Regions from separate parts of the Arthrobacter sp. AL05 genome, predicted to be linked through region 1. Evidence: predicted binding sites of a transcription regulator. Region 1 holds the regulator's gene; each other region holds the start of a gene.

Region 1 (9,615 bases):
AGGACGGCCGGAGTGATGACTGTGCCGCGGGCGACAAGGCCCCGGACCTCGTTGAGCAGACGCATGATCCGCGGCACGTCCGCCGCCGGACCGCTGATCGCAAGTTCGTTGCCGCGCACGTGGAAATCGACGGCCGGGAACTGCGCCTCGATGAAGCGAAGGGCTTCATCATGGCTGCCGAGTGACTGGACCATCTGATCGGAATTATCGAACAGGACTACCTCCGTCCGCAGCCCTGGGAGGGAGTGGGGAAATTCACCTGCGGAGCGCTCTGCGTCGCTGATCCGGGACTTGCCGTTCGCTGCTTCAGTCATGGTCTTGGCCCGCGGGCCCCTGGTCCCCTCCAGTTCGGAAATGGTCTGTTCCGCGATCCGGTCCGACGGCGATGCTCGCCGTCCGCGGCCGGGGCAACGGGTAGCTCCATCTTACGCCAGCGCCGTGGACGCGTCGCCCGGGGTGTTAGCGCCAGTGCTGCCCCCGCCCTGCCGGGAACGGGCTTTAGGTATCAGGTTTATATCGGCCGTATATCGTTCCCGTTGCAGTTCTTGCCCCCCTGCCCATTCCAGCTCTCCGTGCCGGACCTGTATGCAATGCTGGAAAATGCCTTCGCACGGCATTTTCATCCGGCCGGGCAGAGGCTTGGGCACGAAGGAACCGAGCAGAAAGGGCAGCAGCCATCAGGCAAGCCGGGATTGGGCAGGCAACAGCAGGCAGGCGTACCCGCCGGGCCGCGCTGCTGCTGATGCTGCCCGCCGCGCTCACCCTCTCCGGCTGCGTGGCGACCCCCCAAGCCGGGATCACAGACTCAGCCTCGCCGTCGCAAGCCCTCGCGCCCCAGGCATCCCCGCCCACCACAAGTGCCCCGCTGGAAACGACCCAAGCGTCCAACAAGGCGCCGGTGTACTGGATCGGCCGAAGCAACAACAGCACCTTCCTGTACCGGGAGTTCCGTGACGTTACGGAACAGGACAACCCGGTCACCCGGGCGCTGCGCGTTATGACCTCACAGAAACCGCTCGACCCGGACTTCTTCACCCCGTGGCAGGACCCCAAAAAACTCGCAAGCTCCATCTCGGGTAAAAACGTCATCACCGTGGACATGTCCGCCGACGCGTTTAACAGCAACCTGGACCCGGCCATGGCTGAGCGCGCAATCCAGCAGCTCGTCTACACAGCGACAGCAGCCGCGGCCAGCGCCGGACTGGTCGACTCCGGCCAGCAGATCCAGGTGGTGGTGCTGGTGGACGGGCACACCGACTACGTTGCCTTCAACCACGTCCGGTTGGGCTCCCCGACCTCGCGCAGTGTCGGAATGGTCGCTCCCGTCTGGATCATTGATCCGCAGGAAGGCACCACCGCCGCGGACGGCGCGGTAAAGATCTCCGGCCGCAGCACCGCCCCGGGCGGAAAGCTTCGCTGGGAGATTCTGCGCGTCAACGGCAGCGTCGAGACAACATACCTGAACGGGACCCTCACAGCCGCCGCCGAGGCCGACCAGTCGGGCGCCTTCAGCCTGTCGGTCAACTTGGGGCCGGGCCGCTACGAGGTTCGGGTATCCCAGCTGGAAGACAGTAACCCGGCCGAGGACCTGAACGTTGATACCCGCGGGTTCACGGTCAAGTAGTCAACACCGCAGCGCCGGGCAGCAATCCGGAGCGTCGCCGCGCTACCAGCGGCCCAGAATATCGCTGGCCAGGACAGTCGCGGCGGGCCCGGCCGTGGACGAGCGAAGTACATGCCGGCCGAGCAGGGCTGTTACGGCACCGGCGTCGCAGAGCCGTGTCACTTCCCGCGGGCTGATGCCACCTTCCGGTCCCACAATCAAAAGTATCTCCCGGTAGCTGCCGGCGCTGCCACCGGTGGCCCCGGTGGCCCCGGTACCTTCCCAGGCCTCCAGCACCTGCCGCAGCGGACGCACGGCGTCCTCATGCAAGATGACGGCGAGGTCGGCGGCCGCCACGGCCCCCTGCAGTGCGGCGCTGTCGACGGCGGGGCGGACTTCGGGAATCCAAGCACGGCGCGCCTGCTTGGCCGCGGCGGTAACCACCGATTGCCACTTGGCATGGGCCTTGGCCGCACGGTCCGCCTTCCAGCGGACAATCGAGCGTTCAGCCTGCCAGGGCACCACGGCGTCGATCCCCAGCTCAGTGGCGGTCTCGGCGGCCAATTCATCCCGGTCGCCTTTCGCGAGGGCCTGGACCAGGACCAGCCGGGTCCCGGGCCGGGGTTCATCGGCCAGGACGGCGCACTTCACCGTCAGTTCGGCGGCTGCGACAGCCGCCACGGCGCCGGTGAGCCGCTTTCCGGCGCCGTCGGCGATGTCAACGGACTCCCCGATGCCGAGGCGCTTAACCGTCACCGCATGGCGCGCCTCCGGACCGTCAAGGACAAAGAGCGATCCCGGGGCCAGCCCGTCCAGGGTACCGGGGGCAGTAAAAAAGACCGGGTTACTCACGCCTACAGGTTACCGAACCGGTCCCGCAGCTTGGCGAAGACCCCGCCGCTCGCGGCAAGCTTCCCTTCGCTGAACTGTTCGCCGCGCAACTTGGCCAACTGCCGAAGCAAATCCTCCTGGGCGGCGTCGAGCCGGGCGGGGGTGTCGACCTGAAGATGAACCTTCAGGTCCCCGCGGCCGTAGCCGCGCAGGTGGGTTACGCCGAGGCCCCTAAGTGTCATAACTTCACCGGACTGGGTGCCGGCCTTGACGTCAATCTCCTGCTGGCCGTCGAAGGTGTCGAGGGTCAGTTCGGTGCCGAGTGCGGCCGCCGTCATCGGGATGCTCAGGCTCGCGTGCAGGTCGTCGCCGTCGCGAATGTAGGTGGCGTCCTCCTTGACCCGGATCTCGACGTAGAGGTCCCCGGCGGGACCGCCGGCAGGTCCGGCCTCGCCCTGGCCGGAGAGCTGGATGCGGGTGCCGGTGGCGACGCCGGCGGGGACCTTCACGGTCAGGGACCGACGGCTGCGAATCCGGCCCTGGCCGGCACATTCGTTGCAGGGATCCTTGATGACCGTACCGAAGCCCTCGCAGGAACCGCAGGGTGCCGTGGTCATCACCTGGCCGAGGATGGAACGGACAGCGCGCTGCACCTGGCCGCTGCCGCCGCAGATGTCGCAGCGTTCCGGGTGGCTGCCTTCGCGGCAGCAGGAACCCTCACAGCTGGGACAGGTGACGGCCGTGTCGACTTCGAGCTTCTTGTTGACGCCGAAAACGGCGTCGCGGAGCTCGATCCGGACGCTGATCAGGGCGTCCTGGCCGCGGCGGATCCTGGATGCCGGTCCGGCCTGGCCGCCGGCACCGAAGAACGTCTCGAAAATGTCCTGGAAAGCGAAGCCCTGGCCGGAGTAGCTGCCGCCGCCGGAGCCGTTGGCGTTGCCGTTTTCGTTGCCCGTGGTGTCGTAGATCCGGCGCTTCTGCGGATCGGAGAGTACCTCGTAGGCGTGCGTGACCGCCTTGAACCGCTCAGAGGCGTCGTCCCCCGGGTTCACGTCCGGGTGGAGGGTCCGCGCCAGCTTGCGGTAAGCCTTCTTGATCTCTTCTCCCGTGGCTTCGCGGGAGACTCCAAGAACGTCGTAGTGGCTGCTCAAAGTTGTTATCTCTTCCTGGTAGTACTGCCTGTTAAGGGGCACGAAGTCTGATGCCGGCCCCGCGGGCCGGTCGGTTGCGGGTGGACGCGGTCCGTCAGGGACCGAGAATCCGGGAAAGGTAGCGTGCGACCGCCCGGACGGCGGCCATGGTCGTCGGGTAATCCATCCGGGTGGGGCCCAGCACTCCGACTTTCGCCGTCGCGTCCGGGCCGTAGCCGGTGGCCACCACCGAGGCCTCGGCGAGTCCGTCGTAAGGATTTTCCCTGCCGATGCTCACCGTCACGCCCCGGGGGTCAGCTGCCATGTCGCCGAGCAGGCGAAGCATCACCACCTGTTCCTCCAGGGCTTCCAGCACGGGGCCGATGCTCAGCGGGAAGTCCACGTTTGACCGGGCCAGGTTCGCGGTTCCGGCCATGACCATCCGGTCCTCGCGGCTGCTGGCGGCCAGAGCCTCAATGCCGCGGGCCAGCGCCTGGGCGGCGCTGCGACGCGCGGGCGGGCAGTTGCCGATCACCGAGTGCAGCGACTGCGGCAAGAGGTTCAGCGGGGTCCCTGAGATGCCGCCGAGGAACCGCGTGCGCAGCTCCGACAAGGCCTCATCCGAAAGATCGTGCCCCACGTCAATGACGCGTTGCTCCACCTTCCCGGTGTCCGCGATGAGCACCGCAAGTACTTTACGGGGCGCCAGCAGGACAAATTCGACGTGCCGCACCTTGGCCCGGCTCAGATGGGGGTACTGCACAACGGCGACCTGGTTGGTCAGCTGCGAGAGCAGCCGCACGGTCCGGTCCAGGACGTCGTCGAGGTCCTCAGAGCCTTCCAGCAGGGCCTGGATGGCCCGGCGTTCGGCCGGCGAAAGCCGTTTGACCGCCGAAATCTGGTCCACAAAAAGCCGGTAGCCCTTGTCCGTCGGGATTCGCCCGGCACTGGTGTGCGGTGCCGTAATGAGCCCCTCGTCCTCCAGGGCCGCCATGTCGTTGCGGATCGTGGCACTGGACACGCCGAGGTGGTGCCGCTCCACGAGGGCTTTGGATCCCACGGGTTCGCGTGAATGGACGTAGTCTTCCACGATGGCGCGCAGCACTTCGAGTTTGCGTGGTTCGCTCACGCTCCACCTCCTGTCGACCGTCCCGCATTCGATGCCACCGCCCGCCGCACGCGCCGGACACACAGTGGCCGGGCACACAGTGGCTAGCACTCGACATGCCTAAGTGCTAACCAGTCTAATATGAGTCGCCGCGTTGTTAGCATTGAATTCGCTTCGGGCGTTCTTCCCGGGGCAGGTGTTTTGGGGCACAGCCCACCGAGCGCAAAGCAGTGTGTAACCGATGTCGTACCAGAACTGGGGGCCCCAGGACCTGTCCGCGCCCGCCAAAACCCAACTACCCGAAGTCGCCGTCGAGCGCGGAATGGTGCTCGAAGATGTGCAGTCCGGCTGGGTCGGCGCCGTGACCCGGGTGGAGAAGTCCGGCGGGATGCACGTCGTCGCCCTGGAAGACCGCCGGGGGAAGTCCCGGTCCTTTCGCCTCGGCTTCGGTTTTCTGCTGGAAGGCCAGCCGATCCGGCTGATGCCGCCGGCGCCCCGCGGGAGCGCGGCGGCCGCCGGGGCCCGCACCGCCTCGGGTTCCGTCCGCGTGGCGGGCCAGCGCGCCCAGATTGCCAAAGCCAGCCGGATCTGGGTGGAAGGCAAACACGACGCCGAACTCGTCGAAAAGGTCTGGGGTGACGATCTTCGGGTCGAGGGTATCGTCGTGGAGCCGTTGCATGGCATTGACGACCTCAGCGGGGCGGTGGCTGCCTTCCGGCCCGGCCCCGGACGCCGCCTCGGTGTGCTGGTGGACCACCTGGTGCCCGATTCCAAGGAATCCAGGATCGCGGCGGCCGTGATGGCCTCCCCCGGGGCGGCCGGAAACGTCCTGATCGTTGGCCACCCCTACGTCGATGTCTGGCAGGCCATCCGGCCCGCGGTCCTGGGGATCGAGAAGTGGCCGGTAATCCCCCGCGGTGTGGACTGGAAGACGGGTATCCTGACCGCGTTCGGCTGGCCGCACAGCACCAAGGAAGACATTGGCCTGGGCTGGCAGAAACTCCTCGGCACGGTCCACAACTACGCTGACCTCGAACCCTCCCTGCTGGGCCGGGTCGAGGAGGTCATCGACTTCCTGACCGTCCCCTGAACGCCGCCGCCGGACATTCCTGCCAGCGGGCCGATCCGTGATTGCGCGCACCAGCACGTATTCTTGGTATGGCGGTTGCGCTTCCGGCGCAGCAGCGGCATTTCCAGGCACCAAGGCACCACCGCAATCCGAAGGAAAACACCGTGGCAGATGAAGCACGCGAGCATAACGGCGACAAGGCTGGCTATGGCCGGCCCCCTTACCATGGCGTTCCCGCCAACGCGCTGCCGCTGACGGCCGGCGAGGACCGGCAATGGGCCACCTTGGCTCATTTCGGCGGCATCCTCGGTTGCGTGCCCTCGTTGCTGATCTACCTGATCTTCAAGGACCGCGGACCGTTCACGGCGCAGGAGTCCAAAGAAGCCCTCAATTTCACGCTTCCCCCGACAATTGCTGCCGTCGTGTGCAACCTCCTGGTCTTTATCCCGGTAGTGGGCAACATTTTCGCCGTGCTTGCCACTCTGATCTGGATCGCCGTCACCTGCTTTTCGGTCGCAGCCGGAATCCACGTCAACCGCGGCCAGCCGCACCGCTACGAGTTCAACTTCCGCTTTATCAAATAGGGCCCCGGGCACGCAGGGTTAGTCCGGCAGGATCCTGCGGACCACTGCGTCCGCCAGCAGGCGGCCTTTGAGCGTGAGGATGAGGCTGCCGTGGAAGGCCGCGACGGGCTCCACCAGGCCATCGGCGATGAGTCCCGCGACAGCATGCCGCCCGGTATCCCCCAGTCCGCCCAGACTGGCAATGTCCAGCCCTGAGTTCAGCCGCGCTTCGAGCATCACGCGCTCGACGTTGCGGGTCGCAGAATCAAGGGTCTCCCGGCCGGCTGCCGGGGAAAGCCCGGAACCCATCCGATTGGCGTAGGCAGTGGGGTGCTTCACGTTCCACCAGCGCACACCGCCCACGTGCGAGTGAGCGCCCGGGCCGACTCCCCACCAGTCATCGCCCCGCCAATAGGCGAGATTATGCCGGCAGGCCTGTTCCGGGCTGCGGGACCAGTTGCTGACCTCGTACCAGGACAGTCCAGCGGCGGAGATGAGTTCGTCGGCCAGTTCGTACTTTGCCGCATGGTCGTCGTCGTCAATTCCCGCTACCTCGCCACGGCGGATTTGCGCGGCAAGCTTCGTGCCATCCTCGATGATCAGTGCGTAGGCGCTGATGTGGTCAGGCTGATAGGACAACGCGGTCTCCAGCGAGAAGCGCCAGTCGGCCAGCGACTCCCCCGGCGTTCCGTAGATCAGGTCCAGGCTGACGGCGAGCCCGGCCTCCCGCGCCCATTGAACGGCCCGGGGAACCCGGCTGGGAGTGTGGGTGCGGTCCAGTACCTTAAGGACATGCGGCACCGCAGACTGCATGCCGAACGACACCCGGGTGAATCCGGCGTTGGCCAGCAGCTGAAGGGATTCGGGGGTGACCGAGTCCGGGTTCGCCTCAGTGGTGACCTCGGCCCCGGGCGCCAGGCCCCACGCCCCGATGGCGGCGGCAAGGATTCGGGCCAGGTCCCCGGCGGGGAGCAGTGTCGGCGTTCCGCCGCCGAAGAAGACAGTGCTCAGCGGGCGGGGCGGCAGGCCGCTGGCCGCCAGGACCGCCGCCGCAAAGGAAACTTCTGCCACCGCCGTGCCGGCGTAGGCGTCCTGCGAGGCGCCGCCACCGAGCTCCGTGGCGGTATAGGTGTTGAAGTCGCAGTAACCGCAGCGCACGGCGCAGAACGGGATATGCACGTACAGCCCAAAATCCCGGGAAGCGGCACCCTCCAGTGCCTGGCCGGGCAGCAGCCCGTCCGGTGGCGCCGGATCGCCCAGCGGAAGGACGCTAGGCACGGGCCGGGCCCGTCTGCCGTGGAACAGTCGTTGCTGGCACCGTTACTTCTTGGCCTTATCCTTGGACTCATCCGTGGTGAGGGCGGCGATAAAGGCTTCCTGCGGGACCTCCACACGGCCCACCATCTTCATGCGTTTTTTGCCTTCCTTCTGCTTTTCCAGCAGTTTGCGCTTTCGGGTGATGTCACCGCCGTAGCACTTGGCGAGCACGTCCTTGCGGATCGCGCGGATGCTTTCCCGGGCAATGATGCGGGAGCCAATGGCGGCCTGGATGGGAACCTCGAACTGCTGGCGCGGAATGAGTTCGCGCAGCTTGCCGGTCATCATCACGCCGTAGGCGTAGGCCTTGTCCCGGTGGGTGATGGCGCTGAAAGCATCCACCTGTTCGCCCTGGAGCATAATGTCGACCTTGACCAGGTCAGCGACCTGGTCCCCGTCCGCTTTCCAGTCCAGCGACCCGTAGCCGCGGGTCTTGGACTTGAGGATGTCAAAGAAATCAAAGACGATCTCGGCCAACGGCAGACGGTACCGGATTTCCACCCGGTCCTCGGAGAGGTAGTCCATGCCGCCCATCACGCCGCGCCGGCTCTGGCACAGCTCCATGATGGCCCCGACAAACTCGTTCGGCGCCAGGATGGTGGCGGCGACCATAGGCTCACGGACCTCGGCGATCTTGCCGCTGGGGTATTCACTGGGGTTGGTGACGTGGACGACCTTCTTGTCCTCCAGGGTTACCTCGTACTCCACGTTCGGAGCGGTGGAGATCAGGTCGAGGTTGTATTCGCGTTCCAAACGCTCCCTGGTGATTTCCAGGTGCAGCAGCCCCAGGAAGCCGACTCGGAACCCGAATCCCAGCGCCGCGGACGTCTCCGGCTCGTAGACCAGGGCGGCATCGTTGAGCATCAGCTTCTCCAACGCATCGCGGAGCACCGGGTAGTCCGTGCCGTCCAGGGGATACAGGCCGGAGAAGACCATCGGCTTGGCATCGGCATAGCCGGGAAGTGATTCGCTGGCCGGCTTGGCCAGGTTGGTGACGGTGTCGCCGACCTTGGACAGGCGGACGTCCTTGACACCGGTGATGAGGTAGCCCACCTCGCCGACACCGAGGCCCTTGGAGGGGGTTGGCTCCGGGGAGCTGACACCAATCTCGAGGAGTTCATGGGTGGCACGGGTGGACATCATCTGGATGCGTTCGCGGGGGTGCAGCATGCCGTCAACCACGCGGACGTAGGTAACTACGCCGCGGTAGGTGTCGTAGACGGAGTCGAAGATCATGGCGCGCGCGGGAGCGTTGGGATCGCCCACCGGAGCCGGCAGGTCTCGGACGATCTTATCCAGCAGAACCTCCACGCCCATACCCGTCTTGCCGGACACCCGGAGCACATCGTCGGGCTCGCCGCCGATCAGGTTGGCGAGTTCCGCCGCGTACTTCTCGGGCTGGGCTGCGGGAAGGTCGATCTTGTTCAGGACCGGAATGATCGTAAGGTTGTTCTCCATCGCCAGGTAAAGATTGGCCAGGGTCTGGGCCTCGATGCCCTGCGCAGCGTCGACCAGAAGGATCGCGCCTTCACACGCCGCGAGCGAGCGGGAGACCTCGTAGGTGAAGTCGACGTGTCCCGGGGTGTCGATCATGTTCAGCGCGTAGCTGACGCCGTCGAGCTCCCAAGGCATGCGGACGGCCTGGGATTTGATGGTGATGCCGCGTTCGCGCTCAATGTCCATGCGGTCCAGGTACTGGGCCTTCATGTCACGGGACTGGACGACGCCGGTGTACTGGAGCATCCGGTCGGCCAGTGTGGACTTGCCGTGGTCAATGTGCGCAATGATGCAGAAGTTCCGGAGGATGGCCGGATCTGTTGCGGCGGGCACCGGGGCGGTGCGGGCCATGGGAGACACGCAGGGTCCTTACTGTTGGCATTACGGGTGGCTTTTCCACGGATCGGCGCTGGCTCTGGTTTCCCGTCCTGCGACGTGCCGCGTAGCTGAACCTATAGTCTCCCACGTCCGGGCCCGTGGGAGTGCATCCCTGCTCC
Region 2 (11,139 bases), on a different contig from region 1:
AATTGTCACTGCACCATCCTGCCAGACCCGCACCGGCGTCGGCGCCCCCGCTGGGGTGGTTGGGCACTTACGCCGACGGCGGCCCCGCCCGAAGGAGGGACCGCCGTCGTGCTACGCACATTTCAGGGCCGAGGTTCCGGCCCCGGCAGCCGGTTGGTTAGAAACCGCCCATGCCGCCCATGCCGCCCATGTCGTCGCCGCCACCCATGGCCGGAGCGTTCTTCTCCGGCTTGTCGGCCACAACGGCCTCGGTGGTGAGGAACAGGCCGGCAATGGATGCCGCGTTCTGCAGTGCAGAGCGGGTGACCTTGACCGGGTCGTTGATGCCGGCAGCCAGCAGGTCGACGTATTCGCCGGTTGCAGCGTTCAGGCCGTGGCCTGCGGGCAGGCCGCGGACCTTGTCGACCACAACGCCGGGCTCGAGGCCGGCGTTGAAGGCGATCTGCTTCAGCGGAGCGTCGATGGCAACGCGGACGATGTTCGCGCCGGTTGCTTCGTCACCCGTGAGGTTCAGGTTGGCGAAAGCCTTGAGGCCGGCCTGGATCAGGGCAACACCACCGCCGGCGACGATGCCCTCTTCAACAGCAGCCTTCGCGTTGCGGACAGCGTCTTCGATGCGGTGCTTGCGTTCCTTGAGCTCGACCTCGGTTGCGGCACCGGCCTTGATGACTGCAACGCCGCCGGCCAGCTTGGCCAGCCGCTCCTGCAGCTTCTCGCGGTCGTAGTCCGAATCGGAGTTCTCGATCTCGGAACGGATCTGGGAGACGCGGCCGGCGATCTGGTCGGCGTCGCCTGCCCCCTCGACGATGGTGGTCTCGTCCTTGGTCACAGTGACCTTGCGGGCGCGGCCCAGGAGTTCGAGTCCGGCGGTCTCAAGCTTGAGGCCGACTTCCTCGGAGATGACCTGGCCGCCGGTGAGGATGGCGATATCGGCAAGCTGCGCCTTGCGGCGGTCACCGAAGCCGGGAGCCTTGACGGCAACGGACTTGAAGGTGCCACGGATCTTGTTGACGATCAGGGTGGCCAGGGCCTCGCCCTCGATGTCTTCGGCAATGATCAGCAGCGGCTTGGAGGACTGCATGACCTTTTCGAGGACAGCAACCAGTTCCTTGACGTTGGAGATCTTGGAGTTGACGATCAGGATGTAGGGATCCTCGAGGACCGTTTCCTGGCGCTCAGCGTCGGTGACGAAGTAAGCGGAGATGTAGCCCTTATCAAAGCGCATGCCTTCGGTGAGCTCCAGCTCCAGGCCGAAGGTGTTCGACTCCTCGACGGTGATGACACCTTCCTTGCCGACCTTATCCAGGGCCTCGGCAATCAGGGCGCCAATCTCGTTGTCACCGGCAGAGATGGACGCGGTGGCGGCAATCTCTTCCTTGGTTTCGATTTCCTTGGCGGAGGCCAGGAGCTCGCGGGTGACGGCTTCAACAGCCTTTTCGATGCCGCGCTTGAGGGACAGGGGATCAGCTCCGGCCGCGACGTTGCGCAGGCCTTCCTTGACCAGGGCCTGAGCCAGCACGGTAGCGGTGGTGGTTCCGTCGCCAGCGACGTCATCCGTCTTCTTGGCAACTTCCTTGACCAGCTCGGCGCCGATCTTTTCGTAAGGATCGTCCAGCTCGATCTCCTTGGCGATGGAAACACCATCGTTGGTGATCGTGGGGGCGCCCCACTTCTTTTCGAGGACGACGTTGCGTCCACGCGGGCCGAGGGTGACCTTGACGGCGTCGGCGAGGATGTTCAGGCCCCGCTCAAGGCCGCGGCGTGCCTCTTCATCAAATGCAATGATCTTGGCCATAACGGCAGTAGTCCTTTCGGGACAGTCGTTAAGAATGAACCTATGCTGCGGTGCCCGCGACGGACGATCCTTGCCCGGCGGCCTCTGTATGCCGCCAGGCCAGGGATCTCACCCCAACCAGGTATTTCTCTCGCTCCCGGCCCGGCTGCCTCAACTCCGCAGCCGGGCGAACCGGGCGTCGTTTTAGCAGTCAATGCGCAGGAGTGCTAACTCAATAATTAGCACTCCCCCGGGGAGAGTGCAAGCAGTAGGCTCGCCGAAAAGCTGCTGTCGGCCAACTGGCACCGTTCCGCAACGACGCAATACGCTACGGGCGATCACTTCCCGCTGCTGCCCGCCGTTTCGCTGCCGCTCATGGTTGCCGTGTTGTCCGGTCCGTAGGTGTAGAGAACGTAGTTTGCGGAGCTGACGTCACCGTGGGCATCGAAAGTGATCCGCCCGGATTGGCCGTCGTAGTCGGGACGCTTGCCGGCCCGCAGCGTGTCAAGGCATTCCTGGTAGCTCTTGCACACGTCGGCCGCGCCCGATGGCCCGGTGCCGCCGGACGTGACGGCGCTGCCGCCTGAGACCGCCACGAGACCGGCCGCGATGGAGGTGCCGGCGTCATCCTGCGCCGCTGCTGCGGCGATGGCGGCGAGGTTCACGGCGTCGTAAGCCTCCGCGGCAAACGCCATGTCCTTCAGCCCGGGATCCACGGAGACCAGCTCGCCCTGGAATTTTGCGGAGGCAAAAGTTCCCGGCAGGATCCCGCGGGCACCGTCGAGGGCGCTGGAGCCGAGTCCTGAACCGTACTGGTTGACAGCCCCGTCGGCGAGGATGAGCTTCTTTCCGGCAACTCCGGCGTTGTTCAGCTCGGCGATGGCGCCTTGGGCAGCTGCGCGCGAAATCAGCACGACGGCATCTGGATCCGCGGCCTTGACGGCAGCCGCCGCCTGCTGCGCCTGTCCCGGGGCGAACCCGACGACGGCGACGGTCCCGAGGCCGGACGCCTTGGCCGCGGCTGCCACGGCGTTGGCTACGTCCTTTCCGTAGCTGCCTTCTTCGTACACCATTCCGATGGTTGCGGCGCCACCGTCCTTGGCGAGCTTAACGAGGACGGGTGCCTGTGCGATGTCGGCCGCCGAAGTCCGGAAATAGAAGCCCTTACTTGGATAACTGCTGAGGCCGCTGGCGGAATTTGCTGGTGAAATCACGGCAATCCTGGCAGCGGACAGGACATCGATGGCGGCCGGCGCCCTGCTGGAATCCGTTGGACCGATAACTACGTCGGCTTTGGCGGCCACCAGCGCCTTGGCCTGCGCTGCCGTGTCACCACTGATTGTTGCCGGCAGCAGTTCCACCGGTTTGCCCTTGTGCCCGCCGGCGGCATTGATCTCCCTGACGGCCAGTTGCGCCGCCGCCAGTTGGGGGGCATTAAGGAAATTCTGCGCCCCGGTATTGTCCAGGATCAACCCGATGCGCAGGGTGCCGTCACCGCTCGCTTCTGCCGGTTCAACGCGGGCGCCCCCGGCCGGGCCCAGGCAGGCGGTGGTGGTCAACGCGGCCACAGCAGCCACCACGGCCGCTCGTCCCAGCCGCAGCGTGGCCAGCCGGCGGGCGACAGTGCCGGCGTCGGCCCGTCGAGCGGACACGTCGTGGCCTGGGCCGCTGGACGCCTGCGGTGCGGTGTCCGTCACGGGGCGGGCCTGACGCTTTCGGCCTGCGGGCCCTTCTCGCCCTCGCCGACTTCGAGCTCCACACGCTGGCCCTCCGCCAGGGAACGTTGGCCGTCCCCCGCAACGGCAGACCAGTGCACAAAGACGTCTGCGCCGGAGCTGTCTACGGTGATAAAGCCGTAGCCCTTTTCGGCGTTAAACCACTTGACGGTTCCCAATGCCATGGTGTCCACACTTTCAGTTGCCCAGCGGGCGCCCCAGCATCCGCCGGGCCGCGGAGTGCTAAAAACTAAGTCCGCAAGTACTGTACCCGCAGCTTTATGCTGCCGCGCAGCCCGGAGGCGTCGCTGCCGGTCAATAGTTATTTAGGCGTAATCGGAACAGCTATCTAAGGCGCAATCGGAACGGGTTACGCGAATCCGGGCGCCAGGACAACAACGAGTGGCAGCTGGAATTCGGCGGAATCCACCACGCTCGGGATGCCCAGGAGTTGGCCAAGGGCCTCGGCATTGTCCTTCTGCCCGACCCCGTTGTAGAAGACCACCGAGCGCTGCTGCGGCAATCCGCCCCAGTTTCCGAGCGCGCCGACAGTCCAGCCGGCGGTGGAAACGGTTCCGCCCACCCGGTTCGCCAGCCCTGCCGTGGCGGTGCCGTTGAAGATGGCCACGGGCTGGGTTTTGTCGATGGCTGCGGCCGGGGTGGTGGCTGCGGGAGTCGCAGCCGGCGACTCGCTGGCCGGCGGGCTGGAAGGGGCTTCGCTGGAGGCAGCAGTGGCGGCAGGGACGGCAGATGCAGCGGCGCTGCTGCCGCTCTGCCCGACTGCTGCCTGCGTGCTGTCGGCAGCGGAGGAGAAGCCGATTTTCGGCAGAAAAATGAACGCGACGAGGCCAATGGCCAAGGCCGCGGCGCCGGCGCCCAGGATCGGGCCCAGGCGGCGGCGGTGGCGTGATTCGGCGACCGTCCGGTGGACACCTTGGCGTGCGGAGGTCTCCGGGACCCGATCGAATTCATCCCGAGCGTATTTGGTCATGGTAGAACGATGTCCTTGCTGATTTCTGACGAACCGGCCGCGCTTGCTGGCGCGCAGCAATGTGCGCATCCGGCAGTGATTTACGCGTCTGAGCCCAAGCGGCGGGCAGTGCGCGCACGTTGGCGTGACGTACGTAGTCTACGCAGTCTCTTCACCAACATCGGATCATGGGCCAGTGCATCCTCGGTGTCGATAAGGGCGTTGAGGATCTGATAATAGTGGGTGGCGGACAGATCGAAGAGTTCGCGGATGGCTTGTTCTTTGGCGCCGGCGTATTTCCACCACTGCCGTTCCAACGCCAGCATTTGCTGGTCCCGGCTGCTCAGCGGCGACTCCGGGTTGATCCCGGCGACAGGAGATTCTGCCCTCGAAAGGTGCTCTTGTGCTTGTTCGGCCACGACACGCTCCCTGGCTGGATCCGATGAAAAGTATCCCCCCATGCTACGGGCGAATAACACCCTTGTCATTTGCCGGCCTGCAAGAATGGGCTCTGTGCATGACTCCGACTTCCCTTCCTCCGATGCCCTTTTCGAGCTGGAGCCCACAGCGGGCCAGGCCGCGGGTTTTAGTGAGTTGGCCCGCCTGCCCCTGGATGAGCTCGTCGCCGACGACTGGGCTGAGGCCCTGGCCCCGGTCGAGGGGCAATTGCGGGACGTCCTGGCCTACCTGGGCCGGGAGTCTTCCGGCGGTCACAACGTCTTGCCGGCTCCGTCAAAGGTGCTGCGGGCCTTCCGGCAGCCTCTGGCGGAAGTCCGGGTGCTGATTCTGGGCCAGGACCCGTATCCGACGCCGGGCCATGCCGTTGGGCTGTCCTTCGCCGTCGACGGCGCCACTCGGCCCATCCCCCGCAGTCTGGCCAACATCTACAAGGAGCTTCACGCCGATCTGGGGCTGCCCGCGCGGATCCACGGTGACCTCGGCCCTTGGTCCGATCAAGGGGTGCTGCTGCTCAACAGGGTCCTCAGCGTCCGGGCCGGGGCGGCTGGCTCGCACCGGAACAAGGGTTGGGAAGCCATTACAGCGGCGGCAATCACCGCCGTCGCCAAGCGCACAACAGCCGGCGGCGCACCCGCCCCGCTGGTGGCAATCCTCTGGGGCAGGCACGCCGAGGCTGTCCGCCCGCTGCTGTCTTCCACGCCCGTGATCGCCAGCGCCCACCCGAGTCCGCTCTCGGCGTCACGGGGATTCTTCGGCTCCCGGCCCTTTAGCCGCGCCAACACGCTGCTCCGCGAACAAGGCGGCGCAACTGTGGAATGGGAACTGCCTCCGCTGCCCGGGCCGGCTCCCTAGCCAGGTTTCCGCCAGCGGCTTTGGCTAGGCTTAGCCCCATGACCTCAGTCCCCGCCGCCACCTCGGCCACCCGCAAATCCCGTCCGCAGACCAACCTCACCGTCCTGCGCCGTGAAGAGCTCTCCCCCCACATGGTGCGGATCATTGCCGGCGGGCCCGGATTTGCCGGCTACGAGAACAACTCCTATACGGACCGCTACGTCAAGATCGTGTTTCCGCAGCCCGGCATCGATTACCCGCAACCGCTTGACCTGTGGGAGATCCGGGCAACGATGCCGCGCGATCAGTGGCCGCACACCAGGACCTACACGGTCCGCTGGGTCGACTCGGCGGCCGGGGAACTCGCCATCGACTTCGTGATCCACGGTGACGAAGGCCTCGCCGGTCCGTGGGCGGCATCCGCCCGGCCCGGTGACGCCCTGATATTCACCGGGCCGGGCGGCGGCTACAACCCGGACCCGGCCGCGGACTGGTTCCTGTTCGCCGGCGACGAATCCGCGTTGCCGGCCATCGGGGCCTCGATCGAATCGTTGCCGGCCGAAGCCCGCGGCCTGGCCTTTCTGGAGGTGGACAGCGACGCCGACATTCAGGCCATTAGGGCGCCCGCCGGTCTGGAGCTGCGCTGGCTGCTGCGCAGCAGCGTGCCGGCCGGGGCCAGCGAACTACTGCCTGCCGCGATCAGTGCTGCGAGCTGGCCAGCCGGCAGGGTCCAGGTCTTTGCGCATGGCGAACGCGGCGCCATGAAGAGCCTGCGGGACGTGTTCTACGCCGAGCGCGGGCTGGAGCGTTCCCAGGTTTCGCTGTCCGGCTACTGGGCGAAGGGCAGGGTGGAGGACGACTTCCAGGCCGAGAAGAAGCTCCTCATCGGTAAGATCTAGCGCGCAGGATCTAACGGCGCCGCGCCCGGCGTCGTTCGTTGCTCGCCAGGCTGCGGGTCAGCGGACGGGCCAGCGTGTCGCCGAGTACGATGCCGGCCGCCACCCCGAAAACGATTGCCCCGGCATTAAGCATGCCCCCGGCACCCAGCAGGATCTCCGACGTCTCAATCGTTAATACATACATGGACCGGAATATGGTGAGGCCGGGCAGGAGAATCAGCGCGGCTGGCACCGCCACCACCAACTGCGGGGCGCCCATCCGCAGCGCCACTACACGGGCCAGCAGTCCGATAACAACAGCGGCCAGTGCGGGCGAAAAGCGCGATCCGATGCCTAATGCCTCTCCGCCATTCAGGATCAGGTACCCCACAACGCCGACGGCCGCCGTCGGCAGCAGCAGGCTCGGGCTGGTCTGTTCGGTGATGCCGATCATCAGCACCGCGATGGCGATCAGAATGACCACTACCCACAGCTCATACGCCGGCGGGAATGTTTTGGTGACGTCGATGGATTCCATCCCCGTCCTGTCCCCCACCACAAAACCCACAGCGAGGCCGGCGACCAGGGCGCCGAAGGTCAGCACTGTGGAGAGGAAACGGCCGGCGGCCGTGACCGGAAAGCCATTGATCGCGTCCTGCACCGAGGAGACCAGCCGTCCGGTCGGCAAAAGCAGCAGGATGCCGCCCACCACCACAATCTCGGGGGCGATCTGGATTCCCGCCAAGCCGCCGAAGCGCCCCAGGAGCAGGGCCATAAAGGTGACCAGGAACGAACACGCCGCCGTGATAAAGAAATCCGGCGTCCGCCAGCGGCTCAGCTGCCGGGCCAGCAAACTGACCATCAGGTTCGAGGCAAAGGCCACCACTGAGCCGCCGATTCCGCCGCCCAGGACCCCGACGAAAACGGCAGCGAAGACCCCGAACGCCACCGTGACCATCCAGCGGGGGAAGGGTTTGGCGCTGCGGGTGATCTCTTCCAGCCGTCGCACGGCCTCGTCACGGCCCACACCGCCGGCTACGAGTTCGGTGACTAGCTGGTGCACCTGGGAGAGCCCGGCGTAGTTGTTCGTCCAGGACCGCACCACACGCAGCAACGTAATCGGAGTCTGTTCCTTGGGCGCATAGTTGATGGCCACGGACTGGTTGGTGATGTCCACTTCGATGTTTTTGAGGCCCAGCGCAGCCGTGACGGCGATAATGCTGGTTTCAACTTCGAGGGCGCCGGCACCGTACCGGAACATCGATTCGGCCAGGTGCAGCGCGAAGTCGATGGTCTTGCGGGCCGACGCGTCCACCCCGCCCACCTGAATCATCGGGTTGGCGTAGGGGCTGCCGGCGAGGCGGTCCACGATGCTCATGGGAGCGGTCGGCGGGTTCTCCCCCTGGACAAGTCTGCGCAGCATCCGCTTGGCCGCGGCATTCTGGCGCACTTGCGTGGGCGAGAGCGGCTCGGTCCTGGGCAATCCGTCGGTGTGCGGCCGACGGCGGCCGGCGGGTTCCTGGGTCATTCCGGCGTCCTCAAATTCTCCGTGTCAGCCGTTTTAGTAGAACTGCTGGCCCGTGCGGCGGGTATAGAGCTGGCGGGCGACGCGTTCCCCCGCGGCCATCCAGGCCTTGTATTTCAACGGGCTGAGGACCTGGTCGTAGCAGCCAACGAAGTCGGTCACCGTTTTGCTGAAGCTGGTTTTGAACAGGCCCAGGCCGTGGAACGGGTTGGACGTGTCCTTCAGCTGATCGCTGGGGGGTGTGCCGCAGAAATCGTATTCGGTGCAGCCTAGCTCCCTGAGCTGCTGGATGGCCGTCCACTGCACCAGATGGGAATCACCGTACTGGTTTCGCTTCTGCAGCGAGCCGCCGTCTTTGTAGGTGCCCTTTCGGCCGTAGTTGACCACAAAGGCGCCCACCGACGGGAGACCGTTCTCGTAGACAAACATCAGCCGCCCCTGGCCACGGTTGATGAAGTTGGTCCAGAACTGGCGGTAATACCCGTATTCGCGGACCCGGACCTGGGACTTGGCCTCCACGGTGTTTGTCATCAGCGCGTACATGGCGCGGAAGTTCTCCTCGGTGGGATCCACTTTGTGGACTTCCACGTCCTCCCGGATGGCGCGCCGGACGGCGTTACGGCCCCGCGAGTGCAGGTTCCGCAACAGCTGGTTCTCCTCGGGGGAGATATCCAGCAGCGCCGTCGAGTCGTTGGGCTGCAGGTTGTGGCTCTTGCGGAGCCCGGCACCTTCGAAAATCCGACGGGCTTCGTCGGAGCGGACGATGTCCGGCTCGATCTTGATGGCAAAGACCCCCAGCCGGGCACGCTGCACGAACTCGGCGTTGGCTGCGGTGATGCCGGGGATGTCTTCGGCGGAGGCGACATCTGGGCCCTTGATCAGGTACCAGAGCTTGCCGAGCAACGGGACGGACTTCTCCAGGATGAGGTTGTAGCTGGAATAGTCAGCGCTCTCGTAGACCAGGTGCCGGGGTTTCCAGCCGAAGTTTTGCTTAACCTCAGCGAAGGCCTCCGATTGCAGGAGATTGCCGCCATTGGGGTTCGCAGTGACGTGGCTATCCCAGTTGGCGATCTCTTCGGCAGAGGCAAAGCGGGCGGTGAATTCACGCAAGGGTGCAACATCCAATCATTGCGGTTCGAGCATCGGCGGCATGCGGGCATGCACGTTCAAGTCTATCCGTCCGGGTCAATGCTCCTGCCCGCAACCAAGCCGCTAGGCTGGACGTATGGCGCCAGTTGAGCAACCACTAAGATTAGGATCCGAGCACCGGGAACTTGCCGCCGGTACACGCCGGCCGGCAGTCCAGTTTCCGGGACTATTGGTCTTTTTGGCTGCCTCGGCTGTCGTTGCCGGCCTAGGCGGGCTGGCCACCGCGAACAATGTTAACGGCTGGTACGCCGCCGCTGTCAAAGCCCCCTGGTCTCCGCCGAACTGGGTGTTCGGACCGGTCTGGACAACCCTGTACATCGCGATGGCCGTGGCCGCCTGGCTGGTCTGGCGCCGCCGGACGGAGGGCACCAGCGCAGCCCTCGCCGCCTACGCCACGCAACTGGTGTTGAACCTGTTGTGGACTCCGGTCTTCTTCGGCCTGTACCCGGCACTTGGCACACTTGCCCTGTGGATCGCTTTCGGCATCATCGTCGCGCTGTCGGCCGCGGTGGTGGTCACAGTACTCCACTTTGGGCCGATCAGCCGCACGGCAGGACTGCTGATGCTGCCCTACTTCGCCTGGATAATCTTCGCTTCGTCGTTGAATCTCTGGGCGGTGCTGAACAACTAGCTCAGCACTCGACAACGTTCACGGCCAGGCCGCCCATGGCTGTCTCTTTGTACTTGGAGCTCATGTCCTTGCCGGTCTCGCGCATGGTCACGATGACCTCGTCGAGGGACACCCGGTGCGTGCCGTCGCCCCAAAGCGCCATCTTGGCGGCGTTGATGGCCTTCGCCGCGGCGATCGCGTTGCGTTCGATGCACGGGATCTGCACAAGCCCGCCGATGGGGTCGCAGGTCAGGCCGAGGTTGTGTTCCATCGCGATTTCAGCGGCGTTCTCCACCTGTTGCGGGGTACCGCCCATCACTTCGGCCAGGCCGGCCGCGGCCATCGAGGATGCCGATCCCACCTCGCCCTGACAGCCGACCTCGGCGCCGGAGATCGAGGCCTGTTCTTTGTACAGGACACCGATCGCCGCTGCCGTCAGCAGGAACTTGACCACAACGTCGTCGCGGTCGGCCTCGGTGGCTTTGTCCATGCCCGGGGCAAAGTGCAACGCATAGTAGAGGACAGCGGGGATGATGCCGGCGGCGCCATTGGTGGGGGCGGTGACCACGCGGCCGCCGGAGGCATTTTCCTCGTTCACTGCCAGGGCAATCAGGTTGACCCATTCCTGCCAGTACTTCGGGTCCCGGAAGTCGGGGTCCTGATCCCGGGTTTCTTTCATCAGCCGTTCGTGCCAGTCGGGCGCACGACGGCGGACCTTCAGGCCGCCGGGGAGCAGTCCTTCGCGCTTGAGGCTGACCTGAACGCAGCCGGTCATCACCGAGTAGATGTGCAGAAGGCCTTCCCGGATCTCCGCTTCGGTGCGGGAGGCACGCTCGTTGACGAACATAATCTCGCCGATCGACAGGCCCTTGGACTGGCAGCGGCCCAGCAGCTCCGCTGCCGTTCGGAACGGCAGGGGAAGTTCCTTCTTGGACTCGGCGAGCTCGATCAGGGCGGCGTCCTCCTCGCCTTCGCGGACGATGAAACCGCCGCCCACTGAGAAGAACGTGGCGCTGTGCAGCACGGCGCCGTCGGCGTCCGAAACCGTGAAGGTCATGCCGTTGGTGTGCCGGGGCAGGATGGTGAGCGGGCGCAGGATCATGTCCTTCACCCCGTAGGGCAGCGCCACGCCGGTTCCTTCGCCGGCCAGCTGCAGGGTGCCGGTCTCCGCGATCGTGGCCAGCCGCCCCTCCACTTCCTCGGGGAGGATCAGTTCAGGGTGGTAGCC
Region 3 (11,139 bases), on a different contig from region 1:
GCTGCCGCTTGGCCACCACGGCCGGTTCAAACGTCCCCGCACGGTCCCGGGGAACCTCTATCGATACCGGGCCGGCCTTCGTCAGCACCGTCTTGGACCGGGTCCCATTCCTGCTGTTCCCGGCGGGCTCCTCGGCGCGTTCGTGCTTTTCATAGCCCAGATGAGCGGTAATCTCACCCTCCAGCGCGGACTCGACCACGAGCTTGGTCAACTGCGCCAGCAGCCCGCCCTCGCCGTCAATGGACAATCCCTGCGCCTGCGCGTCACCGACCAACCGCGCGATCAACGCCCTGTCCACGACCGGCGATTTCTCAGCCACCGACACCCGCTCACCACCTTCCACCGCGACCACCTCGGCGGCCGCTTCAACCTGCACGCTCATCATGTACCTCCTGGATCAGAGTTACACCGTTGAAAGTGCAGTCCCGGGCTTCTGGCCCAAGCTGGTCAGCGCCATCGGCTTCCTGGCGTGTCTGGGCGCCTTGGTGGTCCTGGTGGTTCAACTCGTTCTCTACGACGTGGCCACACTGCTGCTCATTGCCGGATCGCTGGCACTCGTATCGGGGTTGAGGCTCGCTTTCGTCCGGCACCAGAGAGGGTCCACGGCCGGTTCAATGGTTTAGCCGGGCGGTTCCGGCCTTTTTCCGCGGTACGGTGGCCGCAATCGTCGTCACCGTCGTCCTGCGCAAAAAAGGGCCGGGCCACAGCAGTTCCCGCTAGCCCGGGTGTCCGCTCAGGCGCCTTCGGCCTCGTCCACGGCCAGCTGCGATTCGAACATCCGGAAATAGCGGCCCCGCATGGCCACCAGTTCCTTGTGTGTGCCCTGCTCGACGATCAGGCCGTCCTCAAGCATGTAGACGGTGTCCGCCTTTTCGATGGTGGCGAGCCGGTGGCTGATGGCGATGATGGTGCTGCTGCGGTCTGCGAAGAGCCGGGTGAAGATCCGGTGCTCGGCGAGTGCGTCGATCGCCGACGTCGGCTCGTCCATCACCATAAAAGAGGCACCGCGGTAGAAGTTCCGGGCCATCGCGAGGCGCTGCCATTGGCCGCCGGAGAGCCCGCTGCCTTTCCGGCCGCGCGGGTCCTCCATCCAGTTGCTCACGTGGTTGTCCAGCCCGTTGGGCAGCTTGTTGATGAATTCGAGGGCTTCGGCATCGGTCGCCGCCCGGCGGATCCGTTCGTCGTCGCGCGGTGTATCCACGTCACCGAAGTAGATGTTCTCCGCCGCGGTGGCGAACTCGTACTTCAGGAACTCCTGGCTGAGCACCGCAAGGTGGCGGTGCCAGGTCTTTACGTCGACGGCGGCGAGGTCGACGCCGTCGAGCAGTACCTGTCCGGAGTCCGGGCGGTACAGCCCGGCGAGAATCCGGATGAGGGTGGACTTTCCGGCACCGTTCTCCCCCACGATCGCGATGTGCTGGCCTTCGCGGATAGTCAGCGAGATACCCCTGATGACTTCCAGCTCGCTGCCGGTGTAGGTGAACCGGATATCCCGCAGTTCCACGGTCCGGGGCGCCTGCAGCAGGGGCGGGGCCTGCTCCGACGGGACCGGCAGCGCCATAAAGAGCTCGTAGTCCTTGAGGTTCGCGAGGTCCTCGTCGATGGAACTCAGGGAAGAGACGAGGCTGTTGGCGGTGGACAGGGCGCGGCTGACAATCTGCTGGACGTAGAGGAACTGCCCCACCGGCTGGGCCCGGGCGATGATCTGGCCCACCACCCAGACCAGGGAGACCACCTCCGCACCGTATTGCAGGGCGTCGGCAGCGAGCTGTTTGGGGATGTAGCGCTTCTGGAAGTCGAGCCGGCGCTTTTCATCAGCGTCCCGCAGCCGGGAGCGCAGCCCCATCAGGTAGCCCACGATCCCGTAGAGCCGCATCTCGGCGATGTGCTGGGGACGCAGGAGATTGGTTTCAATCATCCGGCGTTGCCGTCGCGAATCCACTTGGGTGTTCCAGTGCGCGATCTGCTCGCGGGAGAGCTTGAACTGCAGGTACACGCTGGGCACAATCGCCACCAGCACGATCACGGCAATCCACCAGCTGACCAGCAGCAACGCGCCGATCGCCAGGAGCACCGAGACAAGCTGGGTGAAAATGGCTGCGATCCGGTCCAGGACCCGGGCGTAGGAATCGGAGAAGCGCTTGGCCCGGTCGTAGAGGTCCACCGTCTCTTTGTCGTCATAGCGCCAGAACTCCAGGGCCAGGAACCGCTCGTACATCAGGTCCCCGACGATCGCGCCGACCTTGAAGCTCATCAGCTGCTGGATGTACCGGTCCACGCTGCTGAAAGCGCCCCAGAACAATCCCAGCCCGGCAGTGATGATGACGTAGACAATCGCCTGCTGGCCGGCCGCGGCGTTCCCCGCGTAGGCCGCCGCCAGCGCCGTCGTGGTCAGGGCAGCGAAGTAGGTGGTTACAAGCGGCAGGAGCGCCGAAATCACCGAGCCCACGATCTTCATCACGACGGCGGCGGGCGAGGCCCGGAAACTCACGCGCAGCACCTGCGCTACAGCCCGGGCGTAGGGCCTGAGCGCCAGTTTGCGTTTCGGCTCGCGCGCGGGCAGGAGTGCGGACATGCCTCCAGCCTAGAACATATCCCCCTGCCCAACTGACTGGCAGCAGGGGCCGTTATGAGCCTTCAAAACGGCCCCTGCTGCGAGTCAGTTGGGTGTTTTAGCGCGAACCGTAGTTCGGCGCCTCCACCGTCATCTGGATGTCGTGCGGGTGGGATTCCTTGAGCCCGGCCGGCGTGATGCGGACGAATTTTCCGCGGGCCTTGAGCTCGGGCACCGTCGGGGCGCCGGTGTAGAACATCGTCTGGCGGAGTCCGCCGACCAGCTGGTACGCCACGGAGGCCAGCGGCCCGCGGTAGGCGACCCGGCCCTCGATGCCTTCCGGAATGAGCTTGTCATCACCGGAGACGTCGGCCTGGAAGTAGCGGTCCTTGGAGTACGAAGTGTTCTTGCCGCGGGTCTGCATGGCCCCGAGCGATCCCATCCCGCGGTAGAGCTTGAACTGCTTGCCGTTGACGAAAATCAGATCCCCGGGAGACTCGTCACAGCCGGCCAGCAGGGAACCGAGCATCACGGTGTCCGCGCCGGCGACCAGCGCCTTGCCGATGTCCCCGGAATACTGCAGCCCGCCGTCGGCGATCAGCGGAACGCCGGCCGGGATGGCTGCCTTTGCCGACTCATAGATGGCGGTGATCTGCGGGACGCCGACGCCGGCAACAACGCGGGTGGTGCAGATGGAACCCGGACCCACACCGACCTTGATGCCGTCAGCACCGGCGTCAATGAGCGCCTGGGCGCCTTCGCGTGTGGCGGCCTGGCCGCCGATGATGTCCACGTGCGCCGCCGCCGGGTCAGACTTCAGCCGGGCAATCATGTCCAGGACACCCTGGGAGTGGCCGTTGGCGGTGTCCACGAAGAGGGCGTCAACGCCCGCGTCGATCAGGGCCATCGCACGTTCCCAGCCGTCACCGAAGAACCCGATGGCCGCACCGACGCGCAGCCGGCCTTCGTCGTCTTTGGTGGCCAGCGGGTACTGCTCGGCCTTGGTGAAGTCCTTGGTGGTGATGAGCCCCTTGAGCCGGCCCTGCTCGTCGACCAGGGGGAGCTTTTCGATCTTGTTGGTCGCGAGCTTGTGTGAGGCTTCTTCGCGGCTGATGCCGACGTGCCCAGTAACAAGGGGCATTTTGGTCATTACGTCGCTGACCAGGCGGATCGGGAAATCCGCTTCCGGCACAAAGCGGGTGTCGCGGTTGGTGACAATGCCCAGCAGCCGCATGCCCTCATCGACGACGGGCAGGCCGGAAACGCGGTAATGCGAGCAGATTTCATCCAGCTCGGCCAGCGTCGCTTCCGGGCCGATGGTCAGCGGGTTGGTGATCATGCCGGATTCGCTGCGCTTGACGCGGTCCACCTGGTCGGCCTGGTCGGCGATGGAAAGGTTGCGGTGCACCACGCCGAGGCCGCCCTGGCGTGCCATGGCGATCGCCATCCGGGACTCCGTCACGGTGTCCATCGCCGCGGAGAGCAACGGCGTGTTGACGGTGATGCGCTTGGAGATCCGGGAAGACGTATCCGCCTCGGACGGGATGACGTTGGTGTGTCCGGGCAGCAGCAGGACATCGTCGTAGGTCAGGCCGATAAAGCCGAAGGGGTTGTGTTCGGGCTGGGTCATGAGTGCGCCTCTTACCTTGGGTACGGGTTTCACGGGTAGGGGTTGCAACAGATGACCAGCCCGTCATTACGGGCATGGCCTGTGCAGAAGTGTTGAATAAATAGTAGAACCTTGCCGCCAATCCCCATATTCCGGGGCAGGAATGTGAGCAACTGCACCGGACGCCGCCGCGTCACGTCCAGCCGGTGGCTGCCAGGAGCCGCTCTTCGAACATGGGGAGCATACTTTGGACGTAGGTCTTGGTCAGATGGTTGTCGTCCTTGTACACGTACACATTCCCGACCACGGCCGGGCAGATTCCGTCGGCGCAGATGAAGTCGCTCAGGTCCATCAGGTACAGGCCCTGGACCCTCCCCCGGTAGGCGTCCAGGGGTGAAGAACGGGCCAAGGACTCCTGCAGCGGCACCCGGCACTTGGGGTCGTCCGAGCCGTTCTTCTGGACGCATTCGGGCATGTTGATGCCAAAGCGCGGATTGTCGCGGATGCCGACCACGTCCATACCGGCGTCGGTGAAGGCTTGAATGCCCTCAAGATACTGCGGCACCTCGGTTTCAAACGGCGCTTCGGTGTGGGTGAGCGAGGCGACTGTGAAAACGGCATCGGGCTGCTGGTCCAGGACGTACCGGGCGCTGGCGGCGTTGAAAGCGTTGCACTCGGCGTCCCGCTCCGGGGACTCACCGCCGAAGCGGCAGTTGCCTTTCAGCAGTGCCACCACTTCCCAGCCGCGGGTCCGGGCGACCGGCCCGAGTGCTGCCATGTACTGCTGGGCGTGGGAGTCGCCCAGGACCACAATGCGTTTGGTGACAGTCTCCGGCCGGGTGTTTTGCAGGCATCCGGCGAGCAGCGGGTCGGCGGGCACGTTCCCGTCCGTGCAGAGCCCGTCGATGTCAGCCCATTCGTTTTTCATGGCGACCGGAGCCGGAATGATCTTCGCGGCGGGAGTAGGTTTACCCGCGTTCTCGGGCGCCAGGGCGGCCGCGCCGGGGGTCAGTTCCTTCGGCTGCGCCGCCGCGGCCGCCTCGTCGGCCATGATCTTGCTCTGCCACACGGACACCGGGCCAGCCAGCAGCGCGCCACACGCTGCGATCACGACGGCGGTGCGCCAGGCCCGTCGCTGCGGCCAGTGCCACTCGCGTAAGGGCTTCTCCACGAACCTGGTGGTCAGCACCGCCAGCACGATCGAGGCGGCCACCACGGCCAGGCCCTGGATCAGGTTCGGCGCGGCGATGCCCATCCCGGCAAGGGCAAGCACCAGCAGCGGCCAGTGCCAGAGGTACAGGGCGTACGAGTTGTCCCCGAGTGCCACCAGCGGTTTCCAGCTCAGGATCCGGTCGACGCCGAAGCGGCTCCCGCTCTGTCCGGCCACGATGATGGCCGCAGCTGCCAGCGTCGGCCACAGCGCAATGAAGCCCGGGAAGGAGCGGTCTACGGTGAGCAGCAAGCCGCAGGAGAGCATCGCGGTCAGCCCGGCCCAGCCGAGGACAACCCGGAGCGCTTTACCGGGTTTGAGGTGTGGAAGTGCAAGCGCCAGCAGCGATCCGAGCGCGAATTCCCAGAGCCGGGTGCGGGTGTCGAAGTAGGCATAGGCCTGGTTGGCGGCGGTTTGCTCAATGGAGTAAATCAGTGAGGCAACGAAAATCGCACCAAACGCCGCGGCCAGGAGGCCGGGGTAACTGATCCGGTTTGCCCACGGCGTCCGCCGGCGCAGGAGGCGCAGCAGCACTGCGGCGCCGGCAAAAACGAGCGGCCACAGCAGGAAGACCTGCCCTTGGATGGACAGCGACCAGAAGTGCTGCAGCGGACTGGCGCCGGAGTGGTCCTGCGCGTAGTAGTCGACGGCGGAGTCCGCCAGCAGCCAGTTCTGCCGGTAGAGAAGGGAGGCCCAGGCCTGGTCGAGGATGTCCGGCCAGCGGCTCTCGGGCAGGATTGCCCGGGTGCCTGCAAGTACACCCAGAATAACGACTACAACGGCGGGCAGCAGCCGTTTGAGCAGGTGCAGCCAGTGGCTCAGGAGACGAAGGGGCCTGCCGCTTTCGACCTTTCGGGCGAAGCTGAGAGTCATCAGGAAGGCGGAAATCAGGAGGAAGACGTCCACCCCGCCGGAGACCCTGCCGAGCCACACGTGGTACGTGACCACCATCAGGACCGCAAGGGCGCGCAGGCCCTGGACTTCGGGCCGGTAGCCCGGTTGTGGGGGCGCCGGAGAACCCGCGACCGCCTGCTGCGGGCTGGCTGTGCTGCGCTCGATCGACACTGGGAGCCCTTCAGGCCGGTTTCCAAAACATCAATGTTACCGAGCCGTAATTTTTCTGGCCAATCACAGCGCGGTGACCGGCGGGCCAGCGGCAGGTTCCCTGCCGGCCCGGGGCTACCCTGTAACGAGCCAGAGGAGGCCCCATCGTGATCGCAGAGCTGCGTATTTGTGTTCCGGCCGAGTTGTCCGCCGCCGTGACGGACTGCTGCACCGGAGAGCTAGGCGTCGCGGAAGTTTCCCGCCAGCCGGGCGCTTCTGTCCTTCCCGCCGGGGACATCATCCACGTCCTGGTCGCCAGGGAATCCGTGGAGCGGCTCGTGGAGAAACTCCAAGCCCTGAATGTCCAGGAGCAAGGTTCGATCTCGGTGGCCATGCCGGAGTTGGTGCTCTCCGACCGTGCGGACAAGGCCACCGCCGACGCCCCCGGCGAAGGCGCGGACACCGTGATCTGGGACGAGGTATCCCGACAGACGGGCGAAGACTCGCGGCTTACGTGGAGCTACCTGGCGTTCCTGATCCTCGCGACCCAGCTGGCGGCCATCGGGATCGTCACGGATTCCACTATCGCCATTGTCGGGGCCATGGCGGTGGGACCGGAGTTCGGCCCCCTGGCGGCCCTGGCCGTGGCACTTGTCCGCGGCCAATGGCAGCTGGGCCGCAGTGCGGCACTGGCGCTTGGCGTCGGGTTCCCCGCGGCCATGCTGGCGGCCGCGCTCACGGCGTGGCTGTCAGTACCGCTGGGCCTCTTTCCGCCCGACGTGCTGGACCGCGGTTCTGCCGTCGACTTCATTTACCACCCGGGCCCCTATTCGCTCATCGTTGCCGTCCTGGCCGGGACCGCTGGGATGCTCTCCGTGATCAGCCGGCGGTCCGCAGCGCTGGTCGGGGTGTTCATCTCGGTCACAACGGTCCCGGCCGCGGGCTTCGTGGCGGTGGCCCTGGTCCTGGGCGAATACCAAAAGGCTGCCGGCTCGGCGGTGCAGCTGGGGCTGAACCTCGTGGGCATCGTCGCGGCCGCGGTTGCCGTGCTGATCTTTTACCGGCTCGTCACCAGACACCGGCTGCGGGGTGCGAGCCTGCGGCCACGACGGACCGCCACGGGGTCCAGACGCTGATGACTGCCTAAAACACACAAAAGACCGGACCAGCGGGTGCTGGTCCGGTCCTTTGTTTACTGGTCTTTGGCTGGCTGCTCCCTTGGCTGGCTGCTCCGAGGGAAACTGCGGCACCGTCCGGGGCGCCGCCGCCGGACCTTAGTGCTGGTGGCCCGCGTGCTCGTCCTCGTCGGCAGGCTTCTCGACCACGAGGGTTTCCGTGGTGAGCACCAGCGCCGCGATGGAAGCCGCGTTGCGCAGGGCCGCACGCGTCACCTTGACCGGGTCGATAACGCCGGCCGCGATGAGGTCTTCATATTCGCCGGTCTTGGCGTTGAAGCCCTGGTTGTTGGCTGATTCGGCCACCTTGGCGACCACCACGTAGCCGTCGAAGCCGGCGTTCTGGGCGATCCAGCGCAGCGGCTGGGTCAGTGCCCGGCGGACGATGCCGACAGCGGCGGCCGCGTCACCTTCGAGGGCCTTGACGGCAGGGTCCTCGTCGAGGGCCTTGAGGGCGTGGATGAGGGCAGCGCCACCGCCGGCCACAATGCCTTCTTCCAGGGCAGCGCGGGTCGAGGACACGGCGTCCTCGATGCGGTGCTTCTTTTCCTTCAGCTCGACTTCGGTAGCCGCGCCAACCTTGATCACGCCGATGCCGCCGGCCAGCTTAGCCAGGCGCTCCTGGAGCTTTTCCTTGTCCCAGTCGGAATCGGTGCGGGTCAGCTCGGCGCGCAGCTGGGAAACCCGGGCTGCGACGTCCTCGGCCGAACCGGCGCCGTCAACGATGGTGGTGTTGTCCTTGGTGACGGTGATACGCCGGGCAGTACCGAGCACCTCCAGGCCGACCGTATCCAGGCTGAGGCCCAGTTCCGGCGAAACAACCTGCGCACCCGTAAGGGTGGCGATGTCCTGCAGCATGGCCTTGCGGCGGTCACCGAAGCCCGGAGCCTTGACGGCAACGACGTTCAGGGTGCCGCGGATGCGGTTGACGATCAGCGTGGAGAGAGCCTCGCCGTCGACGTCCTCGGCGATGATAAAGAGCGGCTTGGAGCTCTGCAGCGCCTTTTCCAGCAGCGGCAGGAAGTCCTGGACGGATGAAATCTTGCCCTGGTTGATGAGGATCAGCGCATCTTCGAGGACTGCTTCCTGGCGTTCTGCGTCGGTGACGAAGTACGGGGACAGGTAGCCCTTGTCGAACTGCATGCCCTCGGTGAGGACCAGTTCGGTCTGCGTGGTGGAGGATTCCTCAATGGTGATCACACCATCCTTGCCGACCTTACCGAATGCCTCGGCCAGGAGCTCGCCGACCTCGTCGCTCTGTGCGGAGATGGAGGCGACGTTGGCGACCTGGGTGCCTTCGACCGGACGTGCGTTTTCGAGCAGGCGGGCAGCGACGGCTTCGACGGAAACCTCGATGCCGCGCTTGATCTCGCCCGGTGCGGCGCCTGCCGCAACGTTGCGGAGGCCTTCCTTAACAAGCGCCTGTGCCAACACAGTGGCGGTGGTGGTGCCGTCGCCGGCCACGTCGTTGGTCTTGGTGGCGACCTCCTTGGCAAGCTGCGCGCCAAGGTTCTCGTAGGGGTCGTCCAGTTCGACTTCACGGGCGATGGTGACACCATCGTTGGTGATCGTGGGGGCGCCCCACTTCTTGTCCAGCACAACGTTGCGGCCACGCGGGCCAAGCGTCACCTTGACCGTGTTGGCGAGCTTATCGATGCCGGCTTCAAGCGACCGGCGGGCAGCGTCGTTAAACGCAAGCTGCTTTGCCATGGTTTTTGTCCTTTCAAGACAGAACCCCGCGCAACTGACCTGTCAGAGATGAATCAGACGGATCGGCGGCGCGGGGTCCATAAGAGTTACTTTACGACGATCGCCAGGACGTCGCGGGCGGACAGTACGAGGTACTCGGTACCGCCGGTCTTGACTTCGGTTCCGCCGTACTTGGAGTAGATAACAACGTCGCCGACGGTGACGTCGATCGGAACGCGGTTGCCGTTGTCGTCAAAGCGGCCGGGGCCAACTGCAACAACTTCGCCTTCCTGCGGCTTTTCCTGCGCGGAGTCCGGGATAACCAGGCCGGAGGCCGTGGTCTGCTCGGCTTCGAGCGGGCGGACAACAATACGATCCTCAAGAGGCTTAATAGAGACCGACAAGGACCTCTCCTTTTCGTCAGCAAATTCGTGGACTTTAAAGCTGTGGTGCCAAGGCGCACAAACCGTCGTCGCGGTGCCGGCAGCGTACCTGGCAGGTCCAGCTTGAGTATTAGCACCCTCCTAGGGAGAGTGCTAATGACGACTCTATGTAAGTAGTTAGCACTCGGTCAAGGTGAGTGCCAGAATTTCGTCACCCGTTAACGCCGCACGACTGCCGGCTGCCCTCAGCCGAGGTCCTCGAAGTTCACGTCTTCGCCGTTGTCCGCGTCGCTGGCACCGGCCTCCCCCCGGTGCCGGTACAGCACCAGGGCGCCGGCGGCGGCAAGGACGACGCCGGCGGCCAGGACGACGATGCCGCCGGTTCGGGCCGCGGCATAAGTGTCCCGGATGTCCCTCGCCTCGTCGGTGGCGTCCGCAACGTCTTTGCCGCCGACGGAATAAACCGTGGCGTTGAAGGAATCAAGGAAAAAGATAATCACCAGCAGCGCCGCGCAAACCACCGCGAGCACAATGCCGGCGATCAGCGCCGGCCGGGCGTAACGGGCCAATCCCCGGCGGGTGGCCCGGCCGCCGTCGGCATCCCGGCCGGCGGTCCGGTCATTGGGGTCATCTGCGTCCGAGCCGGTGTTTGCCGTGCCGCTGTCTTCCATGCCGTCTAGCCTATCGGGCGCACGGCGCCTCGACTGCCTGAACTAGGCTTGATCCCATGGCTGACGCACCGCAGGACCAGATCGCCCCGCTCCTCAACCCCGCAGGCTGGGAGCTGCTGGCGTCACTGGGCGCGTACCGCGAGGACGAGGCGTTCCGCCTCAACGCAACCCTGCGGAAGGCCGGCCACTCCCCCGAACTCGTCTCTGCCGTGCTCACCCAGTCCCGGCTGCGGACCAAGGCCGAAGCCAAGTTCGGCGAGTTCGCCCGGCAGATGATTTTCACCCAAGCCGGTTTGGAACAGGCCACCCGGCTGACCGTGGCGGCGCGGCACGCGCAGCGCTTCGCGGCGGCAGGCGTTCGGCATGCAGCAGATCTCGGCTGCGGCCTCGGCGCCGATTCCATGGCGCTTGCATCGCTGGACATCACGGTCACGGCAGTGGAGCGGGACGAGACGACGGCGGCCTGCGCCACGATGAACCTGATCCCGTTCCGGAACGCCACAGTGCTGCACTCCGACGCGACGTCGGTTTCCCTCGAGGGAATAGACGGCGTCTGGCTGGACCCAGCACGCCGGACCACCTCCACCTCGGGCACAAAGCGCCTCTGGGACCCGGAGGACTTCTCCCCGCCGCTGTTCTTTGTTGAGTCCCTGGCCGGCGCCGGCATGGCGGTGGGTGTGAAGATGGGCCCGGGCATGCCGCACGACTCGGTACCCGGCAATTGCGAGGCCCAGTGGGTCTCGGTCGGCGGGGACGTCACCGAAGTCGCACTGTGGTTCAATGCGCTCCGGCGCCCGGGGATCC

What was found. The regulator HrcA, encoded in region 1, represses chaperone genes, less so after heat shock. The targets are predictions, from matches to a motif close to TTNGCACTCGNNNNNNNCGAGTGCNAA.
Region 2: a site for HrcA is predicted at 1,979-2,005, ahead of groL (chaperonin GroEL). Genes of this name have one in related genera too.
Region 3: a site for HrcA is predicted at 9,842-9,868, ahead of groES (co-chaperone GroES). Genes of this name have one in related genera too.

The regions. Positions count from the first base shown of each region.
Region 1 covers NZ_JASBRC010000013.1:87,346-96,960, reverse strand. The annotation lists gene QK287_RS15180 (PhoH family protein) at 1-314, opposite strand, end outside; gene QK287_RS15175 (GerMN domain-containing protein) at 743-1,624, shown strand; gene QK287_RS15170 (16S rRNA (uracil(1498)-N(3))-methyltransferase) at 1,667-2,455, opposite strand; gene dnaJ (molecular chaperone DnaJ) at 2,458-3,585, opposite strand; gene hrcA (heat-inducible transcriptional repressor HrcA) at 3,680-4,693, opposite strand; gene QK287_RS15155 (DUF3097 family protein) at 4,914-5,762, shown strand; gene QK287_RS15150 (DUF4870 domain-containing protein) at 5,906-6,325, shown strand; gene hemW (radical SAM family heme chaperone HemW) at 6,344-7,582, opposite strand; gene lepA (translation elongation factor 4) at 7,625-9,478, opposite strand.
Region 2 covers NZ_JASBRC010000014.1:54,786-65,924, reverse strand. The annotation lists gene QK287_RS15600 (ribonuclease HI family protein) at 1-9, opposite strand, end outside; gene groL (chaperonin GroEL) at 158-1,795, opposite strand; gene QK287_RS15590 (ABC transporter substrate-binding protein) at 2,113-3,375, opposite strand; gene QK287_RS15585 (cold-shock protein) at 3,468-3,674, opposite strand; gene QK287_RS15580 (LytR C-terminal domain-containing protein) at 3,860-4,480, opposite strand; gene QK287_RS15575 (DUF3263 domain-containing protein) at 4,561-4,824, opposite strand; gene QK287_RS15570 (uracil-DNA glycosylase) at 4,964-5,770, shown strand; gene QK287_RS15565 (siderophore-interacting protein) at 5,809-6,648, shown strand; gene QK287_RS15560 (threonine/serine exporter family protein) at 6,659-8,155, opposite strand; gene QK287_RS15555 (peptidoglycan bridge formation glycyltransferase FemA/FemB family protein) at 8,189-9,262, opposite strand; gene QK287_RS15550 (TspO/MBR family protein) at 9,378-9,932, shown strand; gene QK287_RS15545 (L-serine ammonia-lyase) at 9,934-11,139, opposite strand, start outside.
Region 3 covers NZ_JASBRC010000004.1:217,691-228,829, forward strand. The annotation lists partial or broken gene QK287_RS07355 (IS256 family transposase) at 1-325, opposite strand, end outside; gene QK287_RS07360 (hypothetical protein) at 384-623, shown strand; gene QK287_RS07365 (ABC transporter ATP-binding protein) at 734-2,575, opposite strand; gene guaB (IMP dehydrogenase) at 2,673-4,184, opposite strand; gene QK287_RS07375 (acyltransferase family protein) at 4,357-6,432, opposite strand; gene QK287_RS07380 (DUF389 domain-containing protein) at 6,585-7,553, shown strand; gene groL (chaperonin GroEL) at 7,692-9,302, opposite strand; gene groES (co-chaperone GroES) at 9,389-9,685, opposite strand; gene QK287_RS07395 (hypothetical protein) at 9,910-10,335, opposite strand; gene QK287_RS07400 (class I SAM-dependent methyltransferase) at 10,392-11,139, shown strand, end outside.